DNA from 2 places in the Xanthomonas sp. NCPPB 1132 genome. Region 2 is predicted to be linked to the other one. Evidence: riboswitches for the same ligand, from Rfam matches in the RefSeq annotation. Region 2 holds a riboswitch; the other holds the start of a gene.
The links. A riboswitch is a leader RNA that binds a small molecule or an ion and turns the genes downstream of it on or off. The one in region 2 is predicted to bind cobalamin.
Positions count from the first base shown of each region.

Region 1: it holds a riboswitch for cobalamin, as region 2 does, so the genes downstream of both, btuB (TonB-dependent vitamin B12 receptor) here and metE (5-methyltetrahydropteroyltriglutamate--homocysteine S-methyltransferase) in region 2, are expected to answer to the same signal.

Region 1 is NZ_CM152819.1:742,201-749,675, reverse strand. It holds gene queD (6-carboxytetrahydropterin synthase QueD) at 1-87, shown strand, start outside; gene AC1G9L_RS03340 (phasin family protein) at 368-745, shown strand; gene bioD (dethiobiotin synthase) at 1,014-1,703, opposite strand; gene AC1G9L_RS03330 (GAF domain-containing protein) at 1,824-2,306, shown strand; gene AC1G9L_RS03325 (TfoX/Sxy family protein) at 2,303-2,731, shown strand; cobalamin riboswitch at 2,757-2,974, shown strand; gene btuB (TonB-dependent vitamin B12 receptor) at 3,089-4,960, shown strand; gene AC1G9L_RS03315 (IS5 family transposase) at 5,108-6,130, shown strand; gene gph (phosphoglycolate phosphatase) at 6,357-7,010, opposite strand; gene AC1G9L_RS03305 (LysR substrate-binding domain-containing protein) at 7,056-7,475, opposite strand, start outside.
Region 2 is NZ_CM152819.1:374,117-381,591, reverse strand. It holds gene AC1G9L_RS01615 (PepSY domain-containing protein) at 18-410, opposite strand; gene dusA (tRNA dihydrouridine(20/20a) synthase DusA) at 815-1,834, opposite strand; cobalamin riboswitch at 1,978-2,231, shown strand; gene metE (5-methyltetrahydropteroyltriglutamate--homocysteine S-methyltransferase) at 2,443-4,734, shown strand; gene AC1G9L_RS01600 (choice-of-anchor X domain-containing protein) at 4,973-6,970, shown strand; gene purU (formyltetrahydrofolate deformylase) at 7,230-7,475, opposite strand, start outside.

The DNA of each region.
Region 1 (7,475 bases), 370 kb from region 2:
CGGCTCAAGCCGGCGCTGCCGCTGCTGAGCGAGGTGGTGGTGCACGAGACCTGCACCTCTGGGTGCCGGTATCGCGGGCCGGCTTGAAGAAGGCCGGGAATGGGGAATGGGGATTCGGGAATCGTAAGAGCGGCACTGCGACGACCGAGGGCATCCAGTGCCTGCCCGCCCTGTCCTCGGCGCGCGCAGTTGGCGCCTAACAGGGGTGCGGAGGCGTCCGGCGAGGGCTGGCGGAATTTGGCCAAACCATTGATCAGAAAGACAGTTTGAACGAATCCTGAGCGGCTTCAGAAAATTTTGTTGCATCGCAGCAGAATGGGCGTATGTTGCACTGCAACAGCAGTCGGCATTCCAACGGAGTTGCATGATGTCCGCTCAATTCAACGACCAGTTCAGCAGCTACACCCAGCAGTTCGCCGCTGCCGCGGCGCGTGCCAACCGACTGGCGCTGGAGAGCGCCGAGAGCGTGTTCGGCGTGCAGTTGAAGACCTTCGAGAAGAACGTGTCGGCCACCACCGGCTTCCTCGGCGAACTGACCGAGGCGCGCGACCTGGGCACCGTGCAGGCGCTGTGGCCGAAGGGCCTGCAGATCGCCCGCGACAACTTCGAGCGGCTGGCCACGGCCAACCAGGAAGTGTTCGGCCTGGGCCTGAAGACCTCCGAGGCCATCGGCCAGCTCGCCAAGCACCAGTTCGAGGCGGCGACCGAACAGGCCGCGCCCAAGGCCAAGCCCGCCGCGAAGTAGCACCCGATTCGACGTCGCTGCGGTCCGCCGCCCGACGCACCCTCGGTCTGCATGGGTCCCTCCCCCCGTGCAACCCCAAGGCCCGGTAGATCCCTCCCTCTACCGGGCCTTTTTTTGTGGGTGGGATTTGGGAGTGGGGATTCGGGATTGGTTGATCCCGTGCGCTGTGGCGCTTCTGTCTTTCTTGCAGGAAGAGCGTCGGCACCGATGCTTGGTTGGTGAGGCGTCGGAACTGAAGCCCCTCCCACACAACCCGCCCGGCAGTCGATCAGTCCGGCGACATGCCCGCCCACGGCTGCAACTGCGCCGCCAACTGCTCGGCCTGCGGTTGCGGCCGGTACGGCAACCGCCCCCAACACGGCATCGGCAGGCGCGTGCGCAGCATCGCCATGTTGTCGTCGATGCGCTCCATCGCCGGATCGATCTCGTTGCCGATCCAGCCGATGCACTGAAGGCCGTCGGCGGCGATCGCCGCGGCGCTGAGCCGGGCGTGGTTGAGGCAGCCCAGGCGCAGGCCAACCACCAGCACCACCGGCAGCCGCAGCGCGCGCGCCAGATCGGCCTGGTCCAGCGTCGCCGACAGCGGCGCCGCCCAGCCGCCGACGCCTTCCACCACCACCACGTCGGCCTGCGCGCGCAGGCGGTCGAACGCGGCCGCGATCGGCGCCAGCTCCAGCTGCACGCCGGCATCGGCGGCGGCCAGTTCCGGCGCCAGCGGCAACGGCAGCGCGTACGGATTGAGATCGTCGTAGTGCGGGCGCGGCGCGCTCGCATCCTGCAGCGCCAGCGCGTCCTCGTTGCGCCAGCCGTCGGCCTCGAGCGTGCAGCCGCTGGCCACCGGCTTCATCCCCACCGCGCGCTGGCCGCGCGCGCGCAGGGCGTGCAGCAGCGCGGTGCTGGCGATGGTCTTGCCGATGCCGGTATCGGTGCCGGTGACGTAGAAGGCGGAAACAGCCATGCAAGCGAAACCCTGTCGGTTGGCCGGCGGGACGCGCGGCGGCGCGCAGGATAGCCGGGCGCGCCGCGCGCGTCAGCCGCCGCGGTGCCGGCGGACGCAGCGCGCTGCTAGACTCGCGCGATGTTCGCCTCGTCCTCGCTCACCGGCAGCAAGCCGGAACAGTACGCCCAGTTGCTCGACCAGGCCCGCGCCCTGGTCGCCGGGGAGCCCGACCGCATCGCCAATGCCGCCAACCTGGCCGCGCTGGTGTACCACGCGCTGCCGCGGCTGAACTGGGTCGGTTTCTACTTCTACGACGGCAAGGAACTGGTGGTCGGGCCGTTCCAGGGCCTGCCGGCCTGCGTGCGCATTCCGCTGCACAAGGGCGTGTGCGGTGCGGCCGCCAGCAGCGGCCAGACCCAGCGCATCGACGACGTGGAGGCCTTCCCCGGGCACATCGCCTGCGATGCGGCCTCGCGTTCGGAACTGGTGGTGCCGCTGCTGCGCGACAGCGCGCTGGTGGGCGTGTTCGATCTGGACAGCCCCGACCTGGCCCGCTTCGACGCCGACGATCAGCGCGGCCTGGAAGCGATCGCCCAGGTCTTCGTCGACAGCCTGCGATGAGCACCACCAAGCTGCGCAACATCGGCCCCAAGAGCGCGGCGTGGCTGCGCCAGGTCGGCGTGCGCACGCAGCAGGACCTGGAGGCGGCCGGCGCGGTCGGCGCCTTCGTCAAGGTCAAGCGCGCCGGCTTCAAACCCAGCCTCAACCTGCTGTATTCGCTGGAAGGCGCGCTCAGCGGCTGCCACTGGCAGGAACTGTCCGAGGCGCGGCGCGCGCAGTTGCTGGGCGAGCTGGAAGCCGCGACGGCGGCGCTGCCGGCGCAGCGCGGCCTGCCGGTCGCCGGGCCGGTGGCGACCACCCATTTCGACCGCGACGACGCGCGCGGCGACGATGACGCCGACGGCGCCTACGCGCAGGACCCGCACGACACCCCGGTGGGCGACCATCACGGCGACGACGACGGCCACGGCGCACACGCAGACTGAGCCGCGCGGGCAGCGGCGATCGCGTACAATCGCGCCGCTTCAAGGTGACCCGCCGGCTCCGGCCAGCGGGTTGAAACGGGAAGCCGGTGCGTCTTGCGACAAGGCCGGCGCTGCCCCCGCAACGGTAAGCGATCCGCGCTGACGACCTGCGCCACTGTGCCCCGGGCATGGGAAGGCGTCGCAGCCGGGAGGTCCACCTCCCTGATCGCCAGCCCGGAGACCGGCCTTGCAGTTCACTGGTTGCGATGCGGAGGGCGTCGCGGCGTGCCGCGCCGTGTCCGGCGCCGTCCGCTTGCACCTTCCGTTCGCGACTCCCTTGCCGTCACAGCGCGCAGCCGCGCGCCGGAGTTGCCACCCATGTCGTCCCGCCTGCTTTCGGTCGCGATCGCGTCCGCCCTGTCCCTGCCCGCGCTGGCCCACGCCGCCGATGCCGCCACCGACCTCGACCAGGTCCTGGTCACCGCCACCCGCACCCAGATCTCGGTGGAGGACAGCGTGGTGCCGGCGCAGGTCATCGACCGCGCCGAGATCGAGCGCAGCCAGGCCACGTCGCTGGCGCAGCTGCTGCAGGGCCGCGCCGGCATCGGCGTCTCCAACCAGGGCGGCCTGGGCAAGCTGACCACGCTGAACCTGCGCGGCAGCGAATCGGACCACGTGCTGGTGCTGGTGGACGGCGTGCGCATCGGCTCGGCCAGCGCCGGCCTGGCCGCGTTCCAGGACCTGCCGCTGAGCCAGATCGAGCGCATCGAGATCGTGCGCGGCCCGCGCTCGAGCCTGTACGGCTCCGACGCGATCGGCGGCGTCATCCAGATCTTCACCCGCCGCGGTGGCCAGGGCTTCCAGCAGAACCTGAGCCTGGGCGGCGGCAGCCATGGCCTGCGCGAGGCCGGCGCCGGCTTCAGTAACCGCGGCGAGCGCGGCTGGCTGGCCGTGCAGGGCGGCTACCAGAAGACCGACGGCATCAATGCCTGCAATGGCTCGGCCACGCTGTTCGCCGGCTGCTTCGTCGACCAACCCGACCGCGACGGCTACCGCAACGTCTCGCTGAGCGCGCGCGGCGGCTACGCCCTCACTGACACGCTGCGCATCGAGGGCCAGGCGCTGAACATCGACAGCCGCAACGAATACGACGGCGATCCGCTGTTCGCCGGCAACGAGGCCGACAACACCCAGCAGGTGTTCAGCGGCAAGCTCGACTGGACGCCCTCCGATCGCCTGCACCTGGCCGCGCAACTGGGCCGCAACGTCGACGACGCCGACAGCTACTACCGTGCGCCGGGCGCGCGCACCCGCAGCTTCATCAGCACCTTCGACAGCCGCCGCGACACCGCCGCGCTGCAGGGCGACATCAGCCTGGCCGAAGGCCATCTGCTCAGCGTCGGCAGCGACTGGCAGCGCGAGCACGTCACCAGCACCACCGCCTTCGACGTCGACAGCCGTGACAACACCGGCGTGTTCGCCGAGTACCAGGGCCGCTTCGGCGCGCAGCAGGTGCAGGCCAGCGTGCGCAGCGACGACAACGAACAGTTCGGCGAGCACACCACCGGCAGCCTCGGCTGGGGCCTGGCACTGGCGCATGGCCTCAAGCTCACCGCCAGCGTCGGCACCGGCTTCAAGGCGCCGACCTTCAACGACCTGTACTACCCGTTCGCCGGCAATCCGGCGTTGAAGCCGGAACGTTCCAAGAGCGGCAACCTCGGCATTGCGCAGTATGCCGACAGCTGGAACTGGACCTTCAACGCCTATGAGACCCGGGTCAAGGACCTGATCTCCTACGACGCGATCAGCTTCCTGCCGGTGAACGTGGACGAAGCGCGCATCCGCGGCGCCGAACTGACCGGCTATGCGCTGCTGGCCGGCTGGGAACTGTCGGCGCAGCTGAGCCACACCGATCCGCGCAACCGCAGCGACGGCGACAACCGCGACAACTGGCTGGCGCGCCGCGCGCAGAACACCGCACGCCTGGACGTGGACCGCGGCATCGGCCCGGTCAAGCTCGGCGTCACCGTGTTCGGCAGCGGCCACCGCTTCGACGACGCGGCCAACCGCGTGCGCCTGGCCGGCTACGGCACCGTCGACCTGCGCGCGGAATACGCGTTCACCCCGGACTGGACGCTGCAGGCCAAGGCCAGCAACGTGTTCGATCGCGACTACCAGACGGTGAACTGGTACAACCAGCCGGGCCGCGAATACGCGCTGACCCTGCGCTACGCGCCGGCGGCGCGCTGACGCCATGCGTCGCGCTGTGCCGGAAGGCGTGGCGCGACGCGACAGCTCGGACATCACACGCGTCTTTTCGTGGGAGCGGCTTCAGGGCACCTCTAAAAACCCCACCTTTGGCATCATTGGTCTGGAGAACACGCCGAGGACGCCACGATGATCAGCCTGTTTGCCGGCCACGAACGCGAAGCCAAGCGGCAGCAGATCGGCGATCCTCTGGCTCTGCTGTCACGGCATATCGACTTTGCCGGGATTGCTCACGCCGTAGACGCGAAGCTGTCCTTGGGTACCGGCAAGCGCGGCGGCCGTCCGGCTTGGCCGACGCAGATGATGATCAAGCTGCTGCTGTTGCAGCAGTTGTACAACCTCTCCGACGATGCGCTGGAGTATCAGGTGCTGGATCGGCGCAGCTTCCAGCAATTCCTTGGACTGGAACACAGCGGCAAGGTGCCCGACGCCAAGACGATCTGGGTGTGGCGCGAACGGCTCAAGACCAAGGATCTGATGGGCGACATCAGCACGGCGATCGGTGAGCAATTGCAACGTGCTGGGTTCATTGCCCGCGGCGGTCAGATCATCGACGCCAGCATCGTCAGCGCTCCGATCCAGCGCAACACGCGCGAGGAGAACGCGCAGATCAAGCAGGGCGATGACGTCGGCCAGGACTGGAGTGATGCCAAGCGTGCGCAGAAAGACGTGCAGGCACGCTGGACCAGGAAGCATGGGGTGACGTTCTACGGCTACAAGCTGCACGCCAGCACGGACCGCCGCTGGGGTTTCATCCGCCGCTACGACGTGAGCGCGGCCAACGTGCACGACAGCCGCCACTTCGAGCAGGTGCTGGACCCGGACAACACCGGCCGCACGGTATGGGCCGATAGCGGGTATGCCGATGCAGCGCGAGAAGCAGACCTGAAAAAGCGTGGTTACCGCCCCGCGATCCAACATCAAGGGCAGGCACGCAAGCCCTTGAGCGAGGCAGCAAAGCGCCGGAACCGTCGCATTGCCAAGGATCGGGTGTTCGGCGAGCACCCGTTTGCGCGCTTGGCCCAACAAGGCGGCAAGTTCGTACGCTGCATCGGCTTGGCGCGGGCAAAGGTGGTGATCGGGCTGAAGGTCGCCAGCCATAACGTGATGCGGCTGGCACGGCTACAGGAGCGGGCCATGGTGCCGGCGTGATCGGCTGAGGTGGCCGAGCGGCCACCTCAGCCTCCCAACCACCACGATCAGGCGCCGCTCTGGTGCCGTTGCGACAGATGCTGCCCCTGGCTCCAGGTCGTGGCAGGTTGTTCGAGGTGCCCTTCAGCCGCGATGGGCTTTCCCGATAAAGCCCGTCGCGGCTGAAGCCGCTCCTACGACACAACCGGGATCTTCGCGTGGCACCGCGGCGCTGCGCGACCATCGCTCAGCGCAACTGCAGCAGCTCGCGCAGATCGTCCATCAGCAGCACCACGTCGGCGGTGGCCAGATCCAGGTCGCGCGGATAGCCGTAGCGCACCAGCGCCACCGGCATACCGGCGGCGTGCCCGGCCTGCAGGTCGGTCCCCGAATCGCCGACCATCAGGCAGCGCGCCGGCGGCTGTGCGAACTGCTGCGCCAGGTGCAGCAACGGCGCCGGGCTGGGCTTGCGCTCGGGCAGGCTGTCGCCGCCCAACACCGCGGAAAACAGCTCCGCCACGCCCAGATGCTGCAGCAGCGGCGGCACCATCGCCGACGGCTTGTTGGTGCACAGCGCCAGCGTCACGCCATCGGCATGCAGTTGCGCCAAGGCCTCGGCCGCACCTGGATACAGCCGCGGACTGCGCAACAGGCACTCGGCGTAGTGGCGCATGAAGGTCGGCATCACCGCATCGATCGGCGTGGTATCCCCGGCATGCCGCCAGGCGGCCTCGACCAGCTTGCGTACGCCCTCGCCGATCCAGCCGAGCACGGTCGGCTCCGGCACCCGCGGCAGGCCGAAGTCGACCAGGGTGCGGTTCAGCGCCTCGGCGATGTCGGCGCCGCTGTCGACAAGGGTGCCGTCGAGGTCGAACACCACCACTGCATAGGGAAATGTCATGTCGTTCCTGCGCGCCAGAGCCGGCGCGTATTGTAGGCAACTCGCTCAGTCGCGATCCCAGTAGGGCACGTCGCCGAAGCGCGCGACCAGGAAATCCAGGAACACGCGCACGATCGCCGGCTGCTGCCGGCGCGAGGCGTACACGCCGAAGATGTCCATGGTGTCGAGTTCGTGGTCGGGCAGCACGCGCTGCAGTTCGCCGCTGCGCAGCAGCGCTGCGGCCTGATAGGTCGGCAGCATCGCGATGCCGGCGCCGGCGCGCACCGCCTCCATCAACACGGTGGCTTCGTTGGCGGTGAAGTTGCCGCTCACCGGCACCGACACGCGCTCGCCGCGATGGCGCAGCGGCCACGCGTGCTTGCCCACGTAGTGATGGCCCAGGCAATTGTGCGCGGCCAGGTCGGCGGCGGTCTGCGGGACACCGTGCCGCTGCAGATACGCTGGCGCCGCGCACAGCACCGAGCG
Region 2 (7,475 bases):
AACCGAACTATCCGGACTCACGGGTGATCGTCGCGTGGTGGCTCGGGAGGCTCGCCCGACCGCGGCGCCCGCGGCGGTACCGCACGGCCAGGTTGCGGATCGTCCATGTAGCGTACCCGCCCACGGCCGTCCATGTACTTGACGCGGTTGATGTCGCGGCCATCGAACGGCACGCGCTCGGCGCCGAGGATCTGCCCGCCGGTGGAGCGCTGCACCCGACGCACCGCGTCGGACAGCGAACTGCCGCCATAGTCCCGATTGCGCCCCGCATCGCGCTCCGGCGGCGCCATCACCCCCGGCATGGGCGGCTGCTGCGCACGGCCATGACCAGCCGCGACCGACGCCAGCGCGAGCGCGAACACAGCGGCGAAGCGGTAGTGGCGGGAAGCGGAAGAAGTCACGACGGGCATCCTAACGGACTGATCGGAAACGTTCAAAACTTGTGAAGCGCGACACCTCGCGGGGACGACGGCGACCTCGAGAAATCGAGGCAAATTCTTGATTTTTCGGGGTGAATCCGGTCTGAACTTTTCCGGGCGCCACCGGCGACATTCAGTCAAATGAACCTGTGGAAGGCCGATGCAAGGGCCGCGCCAGCGATCTGGAGAGGCCCTCGGCAGGTGCTTCAGAGCGTCTCCCAGCAGGCAGAGACTAGTCGCCAGACCCTGAACGGACTCCCTGAACGAGCAGGGGGAAAGTGGGATCCGGGTCCACCACCGAGCAGGCCACGATGTCGTCGGACGCCTCTGCGCGAAGGTGATGACGGCCCGCCACCACGCAGCAGCTGCGGTCCGAAGACGCTCCCTGGATCGGGTCAGGCCGCGGCGCGCGCCGCCCCGTCGGTGACCGCCAGCGCCTGCTCCAGCAGCGCCCAATCGGCCCCGGGGCGGTGCGCCCCTTCGCTGAGCACTTGGCGGAAGGTACGCCCGCCGGGCTGGCCGTGGAACAGCCCGAGCAGGTGCCGGGTGATGTGCTTGAGCGCCAGGCCTTCGGCCAGGCGTGCCTCGACGTAGGGACGCAGCGCGCGCAGCAGTTCCGCGCGCGGGCGCAGAGCGGCGCCGGTCAGGGCCGCGTCCAGCCGGTGCAGGACGTAGGGGTCGTGGTAGGCGGCGCGGCCCAGCATCACCCCGTCCACCGCCTGCAACTGCGCCTGCGCCGTCTCCACCGCAGCCAGGCCACCGTTGAGCACCACCTGCAGTTGCGGCCGCTCGCGCTTGAGCCGGTGCGCCCAGTCGTAGCGCAGCGGCGGCACTTCGCGGTTCTCCTTCGGCGACAGGCCCTGCAGCCAGGCGTTGCGCGCGTGCACCACGAACAGCCCGCAGCCGGCCGCGGCGACCTGGTCGACAAAGGCCAGGAACACCGCGTAGTCGTCGTCCTGATCCACGCCCAGCCGGCATTTCACCGTCACCGGGATGTCCACCGCCGCGACCATCGCCGCCACGCACTCGGCGACCAGCGCCGGCTCGCGCATCAGGCAGGCCCCAAAGCGCCCGGCCTGCACCCGGTCGGACGGGCAGCCGCAATTGAGGTTGATCTCGTCGTAGCCCCAGTCCTGGCCGATCCGCGCCGCCTGCGCCAACAGCGCCGGCTCGCTGCCGCCGAGCTGCAGGGCCAGCGGATGCTCGGACGCATCGAAATCCAGCAGCCGCGCGCGATCGCCCAGCACCACCGCATTGGCGTGCACCATCTCAGTGTACAGCCGCGCCGACGGCGCCAGCAGCCGATGGAACACCCGGCAATGGCGGTCGGTCCAGTCCATCATCGGCGCCACGGACAGCCGCAGCGAGGCGGCGTAGCGCGCGGGGAGATCGGCGGCGGGGAGCGGAAGCATCATCGGCACGGCGGACGGGCGCCGTCGGCACAAGCCGCAGCGCCAGGTCATTGGCTTAGGGATCAATAGCTTACACGTTCGCGACAAACGCTGCCGGGCCGAGCCCGCAAAACACACCTGGCCCTTGACCGCCCGCCGCATCCGGCCTATCGTGCGCTCGCCGAAGGTATTCATCGCTTCATTCGGATGAAGGGATGAATTTAAACGGGAATCCGGTGACGGCTGGCGCCGCAAGCGCCTGCCCATTCCGGAGCTGCCCCGCAGCGGTGAATGGAAACGACCTCCGTCAATGGCACTGGGCCGGCGCATGCCGGCCTGGGAAGCGACGGACAGTAGGTGCGCAGCCAACGTGGTGCGCGTGTCCATCAGCCCGAATACCGGCCCCGGCCGGAGGACCGTGCGTCCTCCGATTCGACCTGGCGCCTCCGCGGGGAGGCGGCCGGACCGCGACCCGGCCTTGCGCCGCGCCGCGCCGTCCGCCTGCCCGCGCGGTACCGGTTCGCCCGCGGGGGCGAAGGTCGCTGGCGTGGCGGGCGGTCCGTGCGAACGGGGCGCGCGGCGCGCGGTTCCTTCGTTCCTCAATGCCCTTGAACGCAATGAGGAAACGCAACATGACGATCGTGACAAACCTGGGCTTCCCGCGCATCGGTGCGCGGCGCGAGCTCAAGCAGGCGCTGGAACGCTACTGGCGCCGCGACATCGACGGCGCGCAACTGCAGGACACCGCACGCGAGCTGCGCCTGCGCCACTGGCAACTGCAACGCGACGCCGGGGTGGACGTGCCGCCCAGCAACGACTTCAGCCTGTACGACGCGATGCTCGACACCGCCTTCCTGTTCGATGCGATCCCGCAACGCTACCGCGCGCTGGCCGATGCCGATCCGCTGGCCGGCTACTTCGCGATGGCGCGCGGCACGCAGGAACACGGCCTGGACCTGCATGCGCTGGAAATGACCAAGTGGTTCGACACCAACTACCACTACCTGGTGCCGGAGCTGGCACGGCGCCAGCACTTCCGCCTGCGCGGCGACAAGCCGGTGGTGGAATTCCTGGAAGCCAAGGCGCAGGGCATCCAGACCCGGCCGGTGCTGATCGGGCCGGTGACCTTCCTGGCGCTGTCCAAGACCGTGGACGGCAGCGACCGCTGGGCGCTGCTGGACAGCCTGCTGCCTGTGTACGCCGAACTGCTGCAGCGCCTGCATGCGGCCGGCGCCGGCTGGGTGCAGCTCGACGAACCGGCGCTGGTGCTGGACCTGGACGAGGCCGCACGCGCCGCCTATCGCCGCGCGTATGACGTCCTGGCACAGGCGGTGCGGCCGAAACTGCTGCTGACCAGCTACTTCGGCGAGCTGGGCGACAACCTCGACCTGGCGATGGCGTTGCCGGTGGACGGCGTGCACGTGGACCTGGTGCGTGGCGTGGCGCAGCTGGACGCGGTGCTGCAGGCGCTGCCGGCCGGGCGCGTGCTCTCCGCTGGCCTGGTCAACGGCCGCAACGTGTGGCGTACGCCGCTGGACAACGCGCTGACCCTGGCCCGCTACGCCGCCGGCCATGTCGGCCGCGAGCGGCTGTGGCTGGCGCCCTCGTGCTCGCTGCTGCACGTGCCGGTGGATCTGCAGCAGGAGACCAGGCTGGACCGCGAACTGGTCGGCTGGCTGGCCTTCGCCAGGCAGAAGCTGCAGGAACTGCGCACCCTGGCCGATGCGCTGGACGACCAGCCGCAGGCGCAGGCCGCGCTGGATGCGGCGCGCGAAGCGCTGGCCAGCCGTCGCGCTTCGACCCGCGTGCACCGCGCCGAGGTGGCGCGGCGGGTGGACGCGCTGACCGACGACGCCGGCCGCCGGCAGTCGCCGTACGCGCAGCGCCGGCAGGCGCAGCAGGCGGCGCTGCGGCTGCCGCTGTATCCGACCACCACCATCGGCTCGTTCCCGCAGACCGAGCAGGTGCGGCAGGTGCGTGCGCAGCACAAGGCCGGCAAGCTCGACGATGCCGCGTACGACGCGTTCCTGGCCGCCGAGACCGAACGCTGCGTGCGTGCGCAGGAGCACCTGGGGCTGGACGTGCTGGTGCACGGCGAGTTCGAGCGCAACGACATGGTCGAATACTTCGGCGAGCAGTTGGACGGCTTCGCCTTCACCCGCCACGGCTGGGTGCAGAGCTACGGCTCGCGCTGCGTGAAGCCGCCGATCATCTACGGCGACGTGCAGCGCCCGGCACCGATGACGCTGCGCTGGACCACCTACGCGCAGTCGCTGACCGAGCGGCCGATGAAGGGCATGCTGACCGGGCCGGTGACGGTGCTGCAGTGGTCGTTCGTGCGCGACGACCAGGAACGGGCGCAGACCTGCCGGCAGATCGCGCTGGCGCTGCGCGACGAGGTGCGCGACCTGGAGGCGGCCGGCATCGGCGTGATCCAGATCGACGAGCCGGCGATCCGCGAAGGCCTGCCACTGCGTCGCGCCGACTGGCAGGCGTACCTGGACTGGGCGGTGCAGTGCTTCCGCATCGCCGCGGCCGGCGTGCGCGATGCCACGCAGATCCACACCCACATGTGCTACTCGGAGTTCAACGACATCATCGAGGCGGTGGCGGCGATGGACGCGGACGTGATCTCGATCGAGACCTCACGCTCGCGCATGGAACTGCTGGATGCCTTCGTGCGCTTCCGCTACCCGAACGCGATCGGGCCGGGCGTGTACGACATCCACTCGCCGCGCGTGCCGAGCACGCAGGAGATGGTGGAGTTGCTGGAGAAGGCGCGTGCTGTGCTGGATCCGCAGCAACTGTGGGTCAATCCGGATTGCGGGCTGAAGACCCGCGGCTGGGCGGAAACCCGCAACGCGCTGCAGGCGATGGTGGCGGCGGCGCAGCAGTTGCGCAGCCAGCACGCGCAGGCGGCGTGACCTGGCGATGCCCGGCGCCACGTGCGCCGGGCATCGCGATGGTTGCAGCATGTCCGGCATCCCAGTTCGGCGCGCATTGCTGCATTGCGTCTTTGTCCGGCAATGTGCGCTGGCTATAACCGGAGGCGAACGCGTGGCGAGGGGGCGCTGCGTCCTCGCCGACGTGCTGCCGGCGGCGCACTGCGTCGCGGCTCCGGCATGTACGTCTGCTTCTCAGCACCGCCAGGGAGAGCGCGTCATGCCGAAGCTGTCGAACCTGTCCGCCGTCTGCGTCCTGTGTCTCGTCGTCCCCGCCGCCGCACTGCACGCGGCCGAACTGATTCCCAAACAATTGGCCGGACCGCCCGAGGAGTTCGCGCAGATGCGCGCACCCGCCCCGGCGGAAGCGGCGATCCTGTCCAAGAGCGCGTTGCTGCCGGTGGAATTCTCCGCCGCGCGCAGCAATGGCCCGGCGCAATGGCAGACCACCCTGCCAGTGGAGAACGGCAAGCTGCGCTTCGTGGTGTTGTCCGGCGAACACGATTGGCAGCCGCGCCTGAGCGCACCGGCCACGGCCAGCGCACGCATGGGCACCGCTGCCGCCATGCCGATGCTCGCGCCCAGCGCCAAGGCCACCCAACTGGGCGCCGGCGGCGCCGCGCTGCCGGCTCGCGAGTACCACGTGGACAGCGCCGCCAACGGCGACTGGACCCTGACCCTTCAGGCCGATGGCAGCAACACGGCGCAGCGCGGCTATGTGCTGATGGAAGGCGACCCGCGCACGCAACTGGCGTCCTATCCCAGCGACCGCGCGCAACTGCAGCGCGGCCAGCGTATCGGCCTGACCGCCCTGCTCGGCGGCATCGATGCGCAGGGCAGCGTGTCGCTGGCGCGCAGCGCCGGCAGCGGCCGCATCGACACCGCGCAGCTGCGCGTGATCGCGCCGGACGGCTCCGTCAGCCAGTGGCCGATGGCCGACGACGGCCGCCACGGCGACGGCGCCGCGGGCGATGGCGTGTATGCCGGCGACTTCCCGGCGACGGCCACCGGCACCTACATCGCGCAGGTGGTGGTGCACGGCCACGACGCCGCCGGCCAGGCGTTCGTGCGCACCAGCGAGCACGTGCTGCCGGTGCTGGACACCACCTTGCGCATCACCACCGACGCGGTCGCCGCCAGCGCACAGCCCGGCACCCGGCTGACCCTGCCGATCCCGGTGCGCATCGGCGGCGGCCAGGCGCCGGCGCATTACCGCGTGCTCGGCGAACTGTGGGGGACCGGCCGCGATGGCAGCGCGGTGCCGGTGGCCTGGCTCGGCGGCATGCTGGCGCCGCAGGACGGACGCCTGCCGCTGAGCGTCGACGAACGCTGGATCGTCCGCGCCGGCGCGCGTGCGCCGTTCACCCTGCGCAACCTGCGCGTGGAGGATCCGGACAACTTCGTGCCGCTGGCCACGCGCACGACGCTGCCGCTGACCCTGCCGGCACTGCGTCGCAGCAGCGTGGCGCGCAGCACCGGCGCGATCGACGAGAGCATGCGCATGGGCGAGCGCCCGGCGCAGCTGAGCACCGCCGCCACCGACATGCAGGCGCAGGCCACCGGCAAGCGCCTGGTGCTGGTGCACGGCTATTGCTCGGGCGGGGTGTGGCCGGTGGCGCAGTTCACCAATGCCTCCGCGTTCCTGGACGTCAACCAGAACCGCAGCAACGACCAGTTCGCGCAGCGCCTGGCGCAATTCGGCAGCCAGTGGAACTCGTTCGGCACGGTGGCGCACAGCCAGGGCGGCATGGCCGCGCTGCACCTGTACGTCTACTACTGGAGCGGCCTGGACAACGCCAGCGGCGGGCGGGTGATGCAGTCGGTGGGCACGCCCTACCAGGGCACCAACCTGGCCGGCATCCTGGCCACGGTGGGTTCGTGGTTCGGCGTGGGCTGCGGTACCAACAACGACCTGACCTACGACGGCGCCAAGGCCTGGCTGGCCGGCATCCCCAACTCGGCGCGGGCGCTGGTGAACTACTACACCACCTCCTTCGCCAAGACCAACTGGTACACCAACGACTACTGCAATGCGGCCTCGGACCTGGTGCTGAGCGACCCGGAGGACGGCACGGTGGAGCAAGTCAACGGCCAACTGCCTGGCGGCGTCAATCGCGGCCACACCACCGGCGAATGCCACACCACCGGCATGCGCGACCCGGCGCAGTACCTGAACGCCAGCCGCAACGCGACGATGAACGCCAACGCGGCGCGTTGAGGGCTGGGAATGGGGAATCGGGAATGGGGAATCGGCAGAGCAAACGCCGCGCTGCGGCTGCTGATGGTCCCCTTCCCTATTCCCGGCCCCATTCCCTGCTTCATCGGAAATGCCCCCGTGCAGTGACTGGAGAGCGGGAATGATCGTCGATGCAGACGGTCGGCGCCGCGACCATGGATTAGGGCAATCGTGTGCTTAGCCGCTGTTGCTGTTGCTGTTGCTGTTGCTGTTCCCGATTCCCGAATCCCCACTCCCCGCCTCACCGAAACACGACCGTGCGATGCCCGTTGAGCAGGATGCGATGTTCGACGTGGCGGCGCACGGCGCGGGCCAGCACCTGCGACTCGGTGTCGCTGCCCAGGCGCACCAGTTCGCGCGGGGTCATGGCGTGGTCCACGCGGGCCACGTCCTGCTCGATGATCGGGCCTTCGTCCAGGTCGCCGGTGACGTAGTGCGCGGTGGCGCCGATGATCTTGACCCCGCGCGCGTGCGCCTGGTGATACGG